3 regions of the Plantactinospora sp. B5E13 genome follow, and region 1 is predicted to be linked to each of the others. Evidence: riboswitches for the same ligand, from Rfam matches in the RefSeq annotation. Region 1 holds a riboswitch; each other region holds the start of a gene.
The links. A riboswitch is a leader RNA that binds a small molecule or an ion and turns the genes downstream of it on or off. The one in region 1 is predicted to bind S-adenosylmethionine.
Positions count from the first base shown of each region.

Region 2: another riboswitch for S-adenosylmethionine. It lies ahead of ABGB05_RS05065 (aminotransferase class V-fold PLP-dependent enzyme); the one in region 1 lies ahead of ABGB05_RS14025 (ABC transporter substrate-binding protein).
Region 3: another riboswitch for S-adenosylmethionine. It lies ahead of ABGB05_RS05010 (GNAT family N-acetyltransferase); the one in region 1 lies ahead of ABGB05_RS14025 (ABC transporter substrate-binding protein).

Region 1 is NZ_JBDPLT010000012.1:144,841-149,268, forward strand. Features, by position in the region: gene ABGB05_RS14005 (CARDB domain-containing protein) at 1-168, shown strand, start outside; gene ABGB05_RS14010 (hypothetical protein) at 279-644, opposite strand; gene ABGB05_RS14015 (amino acid ABC transporter ATP-binding protein) at 734-1,579, opposite strand; gene ABGB05_RS14020 (amino acid ABC transporter permease) at 1,566-2,360, opposite strand; gene ABGB05_RS14025 (ABC transporter substrate-binding protein) at 2,400-3,311, opposite strand; SAM riboswitch class I at 3,586-3,677, opposite strand; gene ABGB05_RS14030 (ThuA domain-containing protein) at 3,840-4,428, opposite strand, start outside.
Region 2 is NZ_JBDPLT010000003.1:285,387-289,814, reverse strand. Features, by position in the region: gene ABGB05_RS05070 (FUSC family protein) at 1-778, shown strand, start outside; gene ABGB05_RS05065 (aminotransferase class V-fold PLP-dependent enzyme) at 806-2,134, opposite strand; SAM riboswitch class IV at 2,182-2,303, opposite strand; gene ABGB05_RS05060 (PrsW family intramembrane metalloprotease) at 2,372-3,886, shown strand; gene ABGB05_RS05055 (co-chaperone GroES) at 3,921-4,259, opposite strand.
Region 3 is NZ_JBDPLT010000003.1:273,923-278,350, forward strand. Features, by position in the region: gene pstA (phosphate ABC transporter permease PstA) at 1-444, shown strand, start outside; gene pstB (phosphate ABC transporter ATP-binding protein PstB) at 466-1,242, shown strand; gene ABGB05_RS05010 (GNAT family N-acetyltransferase) at 1,329-1,889, opposite strand; SAM riboswitch class IV at 1,971-2,084, opposite strand; gene ABGB05_RS05015 (NUDIX hydrolase) at 2,151-3,002, opposite strand; gene ABGB05_RS05020 (Gfo/Idh/MocA family oxidoreductase) at 3,090-4,058, shown strand; gene ABGB05_RS05025 (inorganic phosphate transporter) at 4,129-4,428, opposite strand, start outside.

The sequences.
Region 1 (4,428 bases):
GTGGTGATCAGCAACGTCCGGATCGACCGGTCCAACAACGGCGCGGGCATCCTCGCGATGGGCGGCGCCCGGGGCAGCGCGACCCTGACGAACGTGACCATCACCAACTCGGCCACCGGCAACATCGTGGTCGAACCGGGATCGACCTTTGTGATCAACGGCGGCTGACCCGACCGGCACCGGCGGACGTGCTCCCGAGGCGCCACGCGTCGGGAGCACGTCCATGACCGCCCACGGCCGCCCGCCGTGCTCGGGGGCGACCCCGTCCCGGCTTCCGGTCAGTCCTCGGCCTGCCGGCGCAGGAACTCGCGTTTGAGCTGTTCCCGGTGCTCGTGATCCCGCTTCCGCCAGTCGGCCATGTCCGCCTCGGAACGCTGCCGTACCTCCTGCTCGGGATCCCAGTCGATCCCGAGGTCGCGGATCTCCCGGTAGACCATCTCGGCCGGCACCCGGAGCCGGCGCAGTCGGGCGAGGAGGTCGACCGTGTTCAGCCCGGCCAGGGAGACGGTGACGGTCTCGGCGGAGTCGTAGAGCACGGTCGCCTGCCACTGGGCCGGTGGTGCTCCCTCGATCCGCAGCGCGACCGCCTGGTGGGGCGGGGTCGCGGAGGCGAGGAAGACGAGGACCGGATCGTCGGAATCCACACCGGCGGCGGTCCTACCCGGAGGGCCGACGGTTCGTCGTCGCCGTACCCGCGCGGGAGACCGCCGTCAGCGCACCCGGGGGAGGACCGTCAGAGCACCTGGGAGAGGAACTGCCGGAGCCGGGGACTGCGTGGCGCCGCGAAGAGTTCGGCCGGTGGGCCGGCCTCGACCACCCGGCCCTGGTCCATGAAGACGACCTGGTCGGCGACCTGCCGGGCGAACCCCATCTCGTGGGTCACCACGACCATGGTCATGCCCTGTCCGGCCAGGTCGGCCATCAGCGACAGCACCCCCTTGACCAGTTCCGGATCGAGCGCCGACGTCGCCTCGTCGAAGAGCATCACCCGGGGTGACATCGCCAGGGCCCGGGCGATCGCCACCCGCTGCTGCTGACCGCCGGAGAGCCGGCCCGGTCGTACGTCCGCCTTGTGCCGTAGGCCGACCAGGTCGAGCTGGCGCAGTGCCACCTCGTCGGCCTCGTCCCGGGAGAGGCCCTTGAGCTGTCGGAGGGCCAGGGTCACGTTGCGCCGTACGGTCATGTGCGGGAAGAGGTTGAACTGCTGGAACACCATGCCGATCCGCTGGCGCAACTCGTCCGGGTCGCCGGAGAGCACGCTCTGCCCGTCGAGCAGCACGTCACCACGGTCCGGCTCCAACAACCGGTTGATGGTCCGGAGCAGGGTCGACTTCCCGGAACCGGACGGGCCGATCACACACGCGGTCTCGCCGCGGCCGACCTCCAGGTCGACGCCGCGCAGCACCGGATTGCGTCCGAACGCCAGGTGGACGTCCCGGGTGGCGACGCTCACCGACTCGAAGACCCGGCCGGCGGCCGGGTCGGACGAGACGGCCGGCGACGTCAGGTCGGTCACCGCCACGGTCCGGTTGTCGCCGACCCGGTCCGTCGACGGCTCGGCTCGGTCACCGTCGGACATGGGGGCCTCCCTCCGTCGACGTGGGCAGTGGGGTCTCGCCGGCCGGCGCCAGCGGATCCTCGGGCTCCGGCCCGGCGGCCCGACCGTCGCGCAACCGCCGGTCGACCCAGTTCACGAGGTGGGTCAGCGGCACCGTGATGGCCAGGTAGCACAGGCCGGCGAGCAGCAGCGCCGACTCGTTTCCGGTGTTCGCGGCGTAGTCCTGGCCGATCCGGAACAGCTCCCGCTGGCTGGCCACCAGGCCGAGGAAGTAGACCAGGCTGGAGTCCTTGATCAGGGCGATCAGCTGGTTGACCCAGGCCGGCAGGACCCGGCGTACGCCCTGCGGGATGATGACCAGACGCATCGCGGCGGCGTGTGACAGCCCCAGGGCCCGGGTCGCCTCCAGCTGGCTGGCCTCCACGCTCTGGATGCCGGACCGGAAGATCTCCCCGATGTACGCCGCCGCGATCAGCGACAGGGCCAGGATGCCGAGCGGGTACGGGTTGGGTCCCCACCAGGCGAGCCCGAGGGGGGCCAACCCGACCCCGATCAGCAGGATGGTGACCGCGGCCGGCAGCCCCCGGAACACATCCGTGTAGATCCGTGCCGGCCAGCGCAACCATCGGGTCCGGGCCAGGCCGGCGACGGCCAGCAGCATGCCGAGCAGGGTCCCCAGGATCGCGGAGACGAGCGCCAGCAGCAGCGTGTTACGCAGCCCGACCGTGAGCATCTCGGGTAGCGCCTCGCGCATCGACTCCAGGTCGAAGAACGTCTCCCACAACGTCCTCAGCGTCTCCATCGCTCCACCTGTCTCTGCTCGCTCGTCTCCTGTGGAGGGTCAGGCCGCCGGCGTACCGGTCGGGCTGGCCGGCGCGGTCGGGGCGCCGCTCGGCGTGCTGCCAGCGCCGGCCTGCACCGGTGGGAAGGTCACGGTGCCGCTGCCCGGCTTGAAGGTCTCCGGGATCGGCCGACCCGGGTAGTACTGGTCCTGGAGGCGGGTCCAGGTGCCGTCCTGGACCACCTCGTCGAGCGCCTTGTTCAGGGCCTCGCGCAGCGGGTCGTTCCCCTTGGCCACCGCGAACGCGGTCGGCGCCGAGCTGAGCTGCTTCTCGGCCAGTACGATCTTCCCGCCACTGTCCTGCGCGGACTTCTCACCGATCTCGGCCGGGGCGATCCAGGCGTCGGCGGTCTTGGCCTTGAGTTGGTTGATCGCGCCGTTGTAGTCCGGCACCCGGACCGGGTCGAGCCCTTCGGCGGTGGCGTAGTCGTCCTGGACGGTGCCCTGCACCACCACGACCCGCTTGCCCTTCAGTTCGGCGAAGCTCCTGATCGGCGAGCCGGCCGGTACGTCGAGTCCGAAGTAGCCGAAGTCGTAGCCGTTGGTGAAGTCGACGGTCTTCTTCCGCGCCTCGGTGATGGTGATCGAGGACGAGCCGGCGTCGAACTTGTGGTTGTTGACCTGGGCGAGCAGTGCGGAGAACTCGGTGCCGACGAACTCGACCTTCAGGCCCAGCCTCTGCGCCACGGCGGTCATCAGGTCGTTGTCGAAACCGGTGAACTTCCCGTCCTTGAGGAAGACGTTCGGCGGCGCGTCGGTCAGCGTGCCGACCCGCAGCGTGCCCGGTTGCAGCAGGTCGTACGGGTTGTCGGCGCTGTCGGCGGAACCTCCGCCGCAGGCCGCGACCGCACCGAGCAACGCGACGGCGGCGACCCCGGAGAGCAGGCGGGTGGTCAGGGTGTTGAGGCGCATTGTGTGGAAACTCCAGGAAATATCCGGCGGGCGACGCCGACACGGACGCGCGGCCCGCGACCGTGCACCGGTCGTGGGCGTGCCGCAGCGTCGAGGTCAACCGCCTCGAGGGGATCAATCAGATGGTCGGAGATCCGCCGACCGGCGGGCGGGGTCAGGCGTGACCGCGACAGAGCATGGTGCTGATCCGGCACAGGTCGACATGTCGACGCCACCGGTGCCAGGTGACATGGAGCCGGCTCGACCGCTCGGCCCGGGTGGTAGGCACTGCGAACCTCCATCGGTCCTGGCGGTAGCACCCGCACCCGTGGTGGGGGGTTGCTGCGACGTCGACGAGCCAGGTCTCTCGGTCGCTCTGGATGGCCGGTGCAGAGTCTACGCAGCCGGTGGCCCGACGTTCCAACTGGTCAGCGCGGTTGGCGCTGTAATCCTTGCCACGCTTCGCCCGGCCGCCTGGCCGGGAGGGCCCCTTCCGTGCCACCGGCTACCGCCCGGGCGGCAGGAAGGTGCCCTCCGGACCGTTCAGACCTAGCGGACCGTGATGGTCAGATGACTCGACATCGTGGCTCCGGCGCTGTCGGTGACCGTCAGCCGGGCCGTGTAGGTACCCGGCCGGGCGTACGAGTGGGTGGCCGAGGTGCCGTGCACGACCGGGGTGTTGTCACCGAAGTCCCAGGCCCGGTCGGTGATGGTCCGCCCGGCCGCCGGGGTGGCCGTACCGGTGAACGCCACCGACAGCGGCGCCGTCCCGGTCCGGGGGTTCGCGGTGACCGAGACCGTCCCGCCGGTCTCCCGTTTCACCCCCGCGCCGTTGAAGCGCAGCCAGTCCAGGGAGAGCAGGTCGGGTGTGCCGCCGGCCTGCGCCGGGTTGACGAAGACCAGGTAGAGGGTGAACGTCCCGCCCGGGTTGGCCAGGTTGACCGTCGGCGAGACCACGTTGTCCCAGCCGCCGGTGCTGCCGACCGGCATCGTGCCGAGCAGCTGCCCGGTCGGCGAGTCGGCCCGGAACTCGACGGTGCCGCCGGTGCTGCCCGAGCTGACCGCGGCGGTGACCGAGCCGATCCCGGTCAGGTTCACCGGACCGAAGCTGATCCACTCGCCGTGGTCGACGTCGCCG
Region 2 (4,428 bases), on a different contig from region 1:
GTCGAACGTCGAGGCGCCCCGGGTGATCGACGCGCTGATCGGTGGGGCCGCCGGGCTGGTGGTCATCGCGCTGGTCCTGCCACTGAATCCGCTTCGGGTGGTGGACCGGGCGGCCCGGCCGGCACTGGGCCGGCTCACCGAGGAGCTGACCGAGACCGCGGAGGCGCTCAGAACCCGGGACGCGCCCCGGGCGCAGCGGGCCCTGGACCGGCTGAACGAGGTCGAGGAGCACCTGCAGGGCTTCGAAGAGGCGCTGGAGGGCGGCCGGGAGACCTCGATCCTGTCGCCGGTGCGCTGGCACCGCCGGCCGGCGCTCACCCAGTACGTGGAGAGTTCCCAGTTCATCGAACACGCGGTGCACAACAGCGGCACGCTGATCCGGCGCGCGGTCACCGTGCTGGAGGACGACGAGCCGGTGCCGGAGGAGTTGGCGACCGCGGTGGCGCTGCTGGCCGACGCGGTGAAGCTGCTTCGCAAGGATCTCGGGATCGGCATCGAGCCGGAGGCCGCACGGGAGCAGGCGCTGCAGGCGATCGGGCAGGCCGGCCGGGCGTACGACGAGGGGGTGGGGTTCTCCGGCAGCGTGGTGGTCGCGCAGGTCCGGACCGCCGGCAGTGACGTGCTCCGGGCGACCGGCATCGAACGGACCGAGGCGAACCGGCTGGTGCGGCTGGCGGCCGGCGGGCACCCCGACGACGCCACCCAGGCCGCCCAGAAGGCGGCCCGCGAGGGCCAGACGACCCGGTCGGGCGGGCAGCGTCGCCGCCGGGCCATCTAATCCGGCCGGCCTGACCTGCCGGCCGGCTCAGCTGGCGCCGGTGAGCGTACCCAGGGCGGTCAGCAGGCGGTCGACGTGCTCGCGGCCACTGCCCAGGCCGATGCTGGCCCGCAGCGCCGTGCCCGGCAGGTCGGTCCGTCCGGTTCGGGTGGCCGCCTCGGTGAGCAGGCGTCGGGCCAGCGGATGGGCACAGAACTTCCCGTCCCGAACTCCGATCTGCCACCCCCGGGCGAGTTCCGCGGCGACCTCCGCCGAATCCCGGCCGGCGACCACGAACGACACGATCCCGACCCGGGGCGCCTCGGCGGCGAAGGTACGCAGTTCGCACACCTGCGGCAGCGCGGCGAGTCCGGCCCGCAGGTGGGCGAGGAGGGCCTGCTCGTGGGCGTACAGCGCGGCCCGGTCCGCAGCCTCCAACGCCGTACAGACAGCGGCCAGCGCGACCGCGCCGAGCAGGTTCGGGGTGCCCGCCTCGTGTCGGGCCGGCCCGGTCGTCCACCGGACGTCGTGGGTGGCGGTGCCGACCGCCAGGGTGGCCCCGCCACCGGCCAGGTACGGCGGGGCCGCGTCCAGCCAGTCCGACCGCCCGGCCAGTACGCCGACCCCGAACGGGGCGTACAGCTTGTGTCCGGAGACCGCGACGTAGTCCACGTCCAGCGCGCCGAGGTCGACCGGGGCGTGCGGGGCGAGCTGGGCCGCGTCCAGGGCGATCCGGGCGCCGTACCGGTGGGCGGCCAGGGCCAGTTCCGCGACCGGCCAGACCTCCCCGGTGACGTTGCTGGCCCCGGTCACCGCGACCAGGATCGGCCCTGTCCCGTCGGTGCCCCGGCGCAGTTCCCGTAGGGCGGCGTCGAGCGCCCGGACGGCTGCGGCGGGGGAGTCGGGGACCGGCAGCCGGACCGTCCCGGTGGGCCACGGCAGCAGGTTGGCGTGGTGCTCGCCGCCGAAGGTGACCACCCGGGCACCGGGCGGCAGGGCCCGGGCCAGCAGGTTCAGCGCGTCGGTGGTGTTGCGGGTGAAGATGACGTGGTCACCCGCGCGGACGCCGAGGAAGTCGCCGACCTGTTCCCGGGAACGCTCGTAGGCGAGGGTGCTGCGCCGGGACAGCGCTCCGGCGCCCCGGTGCACACTGCCGTACCAGGGCAGAAGTTCGGCCACCGCGTCGGCGGCGGCCCGGGCGCACGGCGCGGTGGCGGCGTAGTCGAGGTTGACCTGCCCGGGTACGCCGAGCACGTCGAGCGGCCTGGCACCCGGCACGGTGCGGCCGTTGTCCGGCACGGCGACGCCGGCGGCCGGCGCGTTCCCGGCCTCCCGGGGTGCGGTACGGCGGGAACGGGACGCGAGGGTCGTACTCATCGGGGTACCTCCGGCAGTCCAGGGACCCCGGAGTGGGATTGGGTCGGGGCCCGCGCTTGCCTGGCGCGGCGGTGCGACCAGGCCCGGTCATCACCCGGGGCACCCCACCGCGAACCTCGACGAGGGTTGCCGGCCAGCAAGCCGGGGCTGAACGCTGGCACTCGTGACCTGCCGGTGAGCATAGCCGGAGCGGAAGTGGTGAGACCAGGCTCTGCCGGATGTGACTACGCTGACGTCATGGTCGACACCCCGCCACCCGGTGCGCCCACCTCCGCACCGTCGCCGGTTCCGCCGGGATCGTTCCCCCCGGCACCGCCCGGTGGGCTGCCGGTGGTCCAGGTCCGGTCGCCACGGTCCGGACTGGGGTGGCGCCGCATCCTGGTGCTGGTCGGGGTGATCCTGCTGATCGCCGGCTGCGCGGTGTTGATGCTGCTCACCCTCGGCCAGCGGCTCGGCATCACCGCGCTGGTCGTCGGACTGGTCGCGGCGATCGTGCCGGTGCCGGTCCTGGTCGCCTGTTTCCTCTGGCTCGACCGGTACGAGCCGGAGCCGGTCAAGTACCTCGTCTTCTGCTTCGGTTGGGGCGCGGCGGTGTCGACGTACGCGTCGCTGAACGTGAACGGGTTCGCGGCGGACCTGTTCCACTCGGCCGGACTGTCGGATTCGCTGGTGGCGGTCCTGGTCGCGCCCTTCATCGAGGAGCTGACCAAGGCGCTGGGCCCGATCCTGCTGCTGCTCTTCCGCCGCCGGGAGTGGTCCGGCATCACCGACGGGATCGTCTACTGTGGCCTGTCGGCGGTCGGGTTCGCGATGGTGGAGAACATCCTCTACCTCGGCGGACTCGGCTACGCCGAGGGCGCCAGCCAGTACGGCCCGGCCACCGGCACGATGAACGTCATCGCGATCTTCATCTCCCGGGTGCTGATCAGCGGCTTCGCCCACCCGCTCTTCACCGCGATGACCGGCGTCGGGCTGGGCGTCGCGGCCCGCTCCGCCGACCGGGCGGTCCGGATCACCGCGCCCCTGGCCGGCCTGCTGCTGGCGATGATCCTGCACGGCACCTGGAACCTGGCACCCACCCTCGTCGAGCAGACCGGGCAGCCGCTGATCATGCTCTACAGCTACATCAGCCTGATGGTGCCGATCTTCCTGGGCATGGTCGGGCTGGCCATCTGGCTGCGCGGCTGGGAGGGCCGACTCACCGAGCGCACCCTGCCCGACTACGTACGGGCGGGCTGGTTGACGCCGCCGGAGGTCGCCGCGCTGAGCAGTCTCGGCCGGCGGCACGCGGCCCGACAGTGGGCCCGCCGGGTGGCCGGTCCGCACGGTCTGCGGGCGATGCGCGGATTCCAGTACGCCGCCACCCGGCTGGCGCTGCTCCGGGACGGGATGGTCCGGGGCCTGGACGCCAAGCCGGCCGCGTTGGCCCGTTCGGTGGCCGAGGAGCGTCGCCTGCTCGACGAGCTGCAGGCGGCCCGGCAGGTATTTGTCGGCCGGGACCCGCAGGCGCCACCCGGGTTCTGGGACGGGACCCGCTACCACCTGACGTTCCCGGACGGGACCAGCCGGCCGGTGGAGGCGCCGAGCGAGCCGGTGGTGCCGATCCCGGTCGTGCTGGTGCCGGCGCCTTCTCCCGGCCCGGTTCCGGGCGGCTACGGCCCGTCCGGGTGGTACGGGACGGGCGGACCGTCGACGGTCCCGGGCGCCGGCCCGGGCCATCCGTCGCCGTACCGACCGTCCACGGGATTCTGAGCCGGGTCGCCACCGGCGCTGGCCGGCGGGCCTGTCAGAGGTAGAGGCCGGTGGAGTCGTCCTCGACCCGTCGGGCGGCAACCGCGTGCACGTCGCGTTCGCGGAGCAGCACGTACTCCCGGCCGTGCAGCTCCACCTCCGAGCGGTCGTCCGGGTCGAAGAGCACCCGGTCGCCGGAGACGATGGAGCGGACGTTCGGGCCGACCCCGACCGCGGTCGCCCAGGCCAGGCGGCGCCCCATCGAGGCGGTCGCCGGGATGACGATGCCGGCGGTCGAGCGCCGTTCGCCCTCACCGCCCTCGGTACGCACCAGCACCCGGTCGTGCAGCAGGCGGATGGGCAGCCCGTTGTCGTTGTTCACGTCGGCGGTCACGTCGGGAAACGGTACCGTGCCCGGCGACCGCGTCGACCTGCGCCTCCTCGGCCCCACCCGGCCCGGGACGGTGCCGATCCCGGGGCCCGGCAGCCGCACGCGGCGCGAGCCGGGCTGTACCGGTCCGGCTACCGTAGGGAGGCCGATTCTCCGCCACCAGGGGAGGCAC
Region 3 (4,428 bases), on a different contig from region 1:
TCCGGCTTCGCCGCCTCGCTGGCGCTGAGCGTGCTGATGCTGCCGACCATCATCCGTTCCACCGAGGAGATGCTCCGGCTCGTGCCGGCGCCGCTGCGCGAGGGGTCGTACGCGCTCGGCGTCCCGAAGTGGAAGACGATCCTGCGGATCGTCCTGCCGACCGCGCTGCCCGGCATCGTCACCGGCGTGATGCTGGCCGTCGCCCGGGCCGCCGGTGAGACCGCTCCGGTGCTGCTGGTGGCCGGCGGCGGCGCGGCGATCAACTTCAACCCGTTCCAGAACAACCAGTCGTCGCTGGCGCTCTACGTCTACCAGCAGGCCGGAGAGGCGTCACGGTACGCCCCGGCCCGTGCCTGGGCGGCGGCGCTGACCCTTGTCGCCCTCGTGCTCGTCCTGACGATCGCGGCGAAACTGCTGGCCCGCCGTAACCGGTTCGGCCGCTGACCGGAGGAGGAGAAAATCATCATGGCGAAGCGCATCGCAGCGACAAACGTCACCGCCTACTACGGTGGTTTCAAGGCGATCGAGAACATCAACCTCACCGTCGAGCCGAAGACCGTCACCGCGCTGATCGGCCCCTCCGGCTGCGGCAAGTCGACCTTCCTGCGGTCCATCAACCGGATGCACGAGGTGCTGCCGGGGGCCCGGGTCGACGGCCGGCTCACCATCGACGACCAGGACATCTACGAGCGGGACGTGGACGTCACCGCGGTCCGCCGGATGATCGGCATGGTCTTCCAGCGGCCGAACCCGTTCCCGACCATGTCGATCTTCGAGAACGTGGTCGCCGGGCTGCGGCTCAACGGCGTACGCAAGAAGTCGATCCTGGAGGAGGCGGCCGAGCGGGCACTGCGTTCGGCGAACCTCTGGGACGAGGTCAAGGACCGGCTCGGCAAGCCCGGCGCGGGCCTGTCCGGCGGTCAGCAGCAGCGGCTCTGCATCGCCCGGACGATCGCCGTCGAACCGCAGGTCGTGCTGATGGACGAGCCCTGCTCGGCGCTGGACCCGATCTCCACGCTGGCGATCGAGGACCTGATGTTCAAGCTGAAGGACCGCTACACGATCATCATCGTGACCCACAACATGCAGCAGGCGGCCCGGGTCTCCGACCGGACCGCGTTCTTCTCGATCGAGCGGACCGGTGACCCGGGCCGACTCATCGAGTACGACGACACCCAGAAGATCTTCAGCAACCCCAGCGAGAAGAAGACCGAGGACTACATCACCGGCCGCTTCGGCTGAGCTGTCCGGAGGGGTCCTTCCTGCCACCGGGGCGACAGCCGTGGTGAGGAAGGGCCCCTTCCTCGCACCACCCAGATCAGCGAGGGTCAGCGCCGCTCGCTGGACGGGCACCGCACCGTGCTGTCGGCCCAGACCATCCGCAGCTTCCGCGGCGTGCCGTCGAGCCGGCTGGCATCGCCGCCGGGCGGCTCCACCGTGGCCGTCTCCACGCAGATCGCGCCCCGCGCGGCATAGAACGCCTGCGCCCCGGTGTTCTGCCGCAACACCCAGAGGTACATTCCGGCGCCGACCGCCCGGTCGGTCACCGCTTCGGCGGCGCGGGTCAGCAGCCGGGTGCCGACGCCGGTGCGGTGTCGATCGGGTACGACGTGCAGGTTGTCGACCAGACTCCCCCACCGGGTGTCGTGGTCGAACACGACGTGCAGGAAACCCACCAGCCGCTCCCCGTGCTCGGCGAGCAGCGTCCGGGTACCGTCCGGCGCGGTCAGGCGGCTGCGCCACACCGCCCGACGGTCGGCTTCGACGTCGCCGTCCAGGTAGGAGTCGGCGTACGCGCCCCGGTAGTGGCGGCGCCAACTGTCGGCGTGCAACCCGGCGATCCGCTCGGCATCGTCCACTGTGGCGAGACGGATCGGCGGCGCCGTCATGGGCGAACTCCGATCCGCGGGTTACGTCCAGCCGGGAACCCGGCCCTGCGGTGTCTGACGATGATTGGCACGCGCCCCCCGTTCGACGGCTTGCCCGACACCTCGTGCCGGGCCCGGTCCTCACCCGGAGCACCCCGCCCGCGAACGGAGGGTTGCCGGCCAGCAAGCCGGGGCTTCGCGCTGGCACTCATGACCTGTGTCGGGCACGGTAGCACGGGGAGGGCGCCGGCAACGTCCACCGGAACGGTCCGTCCAGGCGGCTCAGTCGAGCACGAAGTGGGCGCCGCCGTCAGGGTCGGGCTCCAGCCGGGGCATCATCGGCCGGGCCGGGTCCCGCCGTGCCGCGACGGTCGGCAGCGCGGCCAGGTCGGCGCAGCCGGCGATCTCGGTCAGCGTCACCCGGGTCGGCGGCAGCATGGTCAGCTCCCCGGCGGTGGCCCGGGCCGCCGCGTCGGCCGGTGACAGCCACAGCGTCCGGTCGGCCTCGCCGGAGACGTCCCGGGTGCGCTGCCCCTCCGGCAGCAGGGCGAGGAAGAAGTACGTGTCGAAGCGCCGCGCCTCGAATTCCGGGGTGATCCACCGGCTCCACGGCAGCAGCAGATCGGAGCGGAGGGTGAGCCGGCAGTCCCGGAGCAGTTCGGCGAAGCTGGTCCGACCGTCGACCAGCGCCTGCCGGCAGCGTTCCCACTCGTCGCCGCTGACGTCGCCGAGCACCTCGTCCGGGTGCGGGCCGGCGAGCAGCACCCCGGCCTCCTCGAAGACCTCCCGGGCCGCCGCGCAGACCAGCGCCTGTGCCTCGGCCGGCGGCAGCCCGAGCCGCTCGCCCCACTGTTCCGGGCCGGGGCCGGCCCAGTCGAGCCGCGCCGACGAGTCGGCCGGGTCGACGCTGCCGCCGGGAAAGGCGTACATGCCGCCGAAGGTCATGGTGGCGGCCCGGCGGATCAGGTACACCTCGAAGCCGGCACCGCCGGACGGGGCTGGCCGCAGCAGCGGTACGGTCGCCGCCCGGCGGGCCGGCGCCGGCGGCCGTCCCTCGGCGTGGAACCGCCGGGCCCGCTCGGCGAAGGACGGCCCGGCGGGGAAGGTCAGCTCCCCGGAGCTGTGGTTCGGCATGCTGCGAGGGTAGTGCCCGAGCGACCGAGCCCACGATCTTGCCCGGCCGCTACGGTGCCGCTGACCGGCTCGGTTACCGTCCCTGCCATGACACGTTGGGGCATCCTCGCCACCGGCAACATCGCCAGGACCTTTGTCGAAGACCTCCGTCTGCTGCCGGACGCGGAGGTGGTGGCGGTCGGCTCGCGTACCGCCGACTCCGCCCGTGCCTTCGCCGAACGGCACGGCATCCCCCGGGCGTACGGGTCGTGGCAGGAACTGGCCGCCGACGACACCATCGACGTGGTCTACGTCGCCACCCCGCACGCCGCCCACCACGACGCGACGATGACCTGCCTCACCGCCGGCCGGGCGGTGCTGGTGGAGAAGCCGATCACCCTCGACCTGGCCGGCGCGCGGGAGCTGATCAACACTGCCCGGACGAACAACCGCTTCCTGATGGAGGCGATGTGGATGCGGTGCAATCCGGTCGTACGCCGGGTCAAGGAGCTGATCGACGACGGCGCGATCGGCGAGGTCACCACCGTGCAGGCGGATTTCGGGGTCGCCGGCCCGTTCCCGCCGGAGCACCGGATGCGGGCCCGGGCCCTCGGTGGTGGCGCACTGCTGGATCTGGGGGTCTATCCGGTGAGCCTGGCGCATCTGCTGCTCGGTGCGCCGGACGAGGTCCGCGCCTGGGCGAAGATCAGCCCGGAGGGGGTCGACGAGAACACCGGGCTCGTCCTCGGTTACGACTCGGGCGCGGTGGCAAGCCTGACCTGCGGCATGATCGGCGCGACCGCGGTGGCGGCGACGATCAGCGGCCGGACCGGACGGATTGAGCTGGGTTCGCCGTTCTACCGGCCGAGTCGGGTGACCCTGCACCGCGACGGTGCCGACCCGGAGCCGCTGCCCGTGGAGCTGATCGGCTCCGGCTACCAGTACGAGGCGGCCGAGGTGCAGCGCTGCCTGGCCGAGGGGCTGCTGGAGAGTCCGCTGGTGCCGCATTCGGCCACCACCGAGGTGATGGGGCTGCTGGACACCGTGCGGGAGCAGATCGGCGTCACCTACCCCTGAGATCGGCGCGGGCCCCTTCCGCACCGACGGCTGCCGCCGGCGGTGCGGAAGGGGCCCCTTTTCGCAGGGCTCAGAAGAGCGGGTTCACCAGGAAGTACATGATGGCGCCGATGGAGCCGGCGGCGGGGAAGGTGAGGATCCAGGCGCCGACGATGTTGCCGGCGACGCCCCACCGTACGGCGGAGAGCCGCTTGGTGGCCCCGACGCCCATGATCGCCGAGGTGATGGTGTGCGTGGTGGAGATCGGGGCGTGCAGCACCAGGGCGTTGAAGTAGAGGACCGCGCTGGCGACGCTCTCGGCCGCGAAGCCCTCCGGCGGGCGCAGGTCGATGATCTTCCGCCCGAGGGTACGGATGATCCGCCAGCCGCC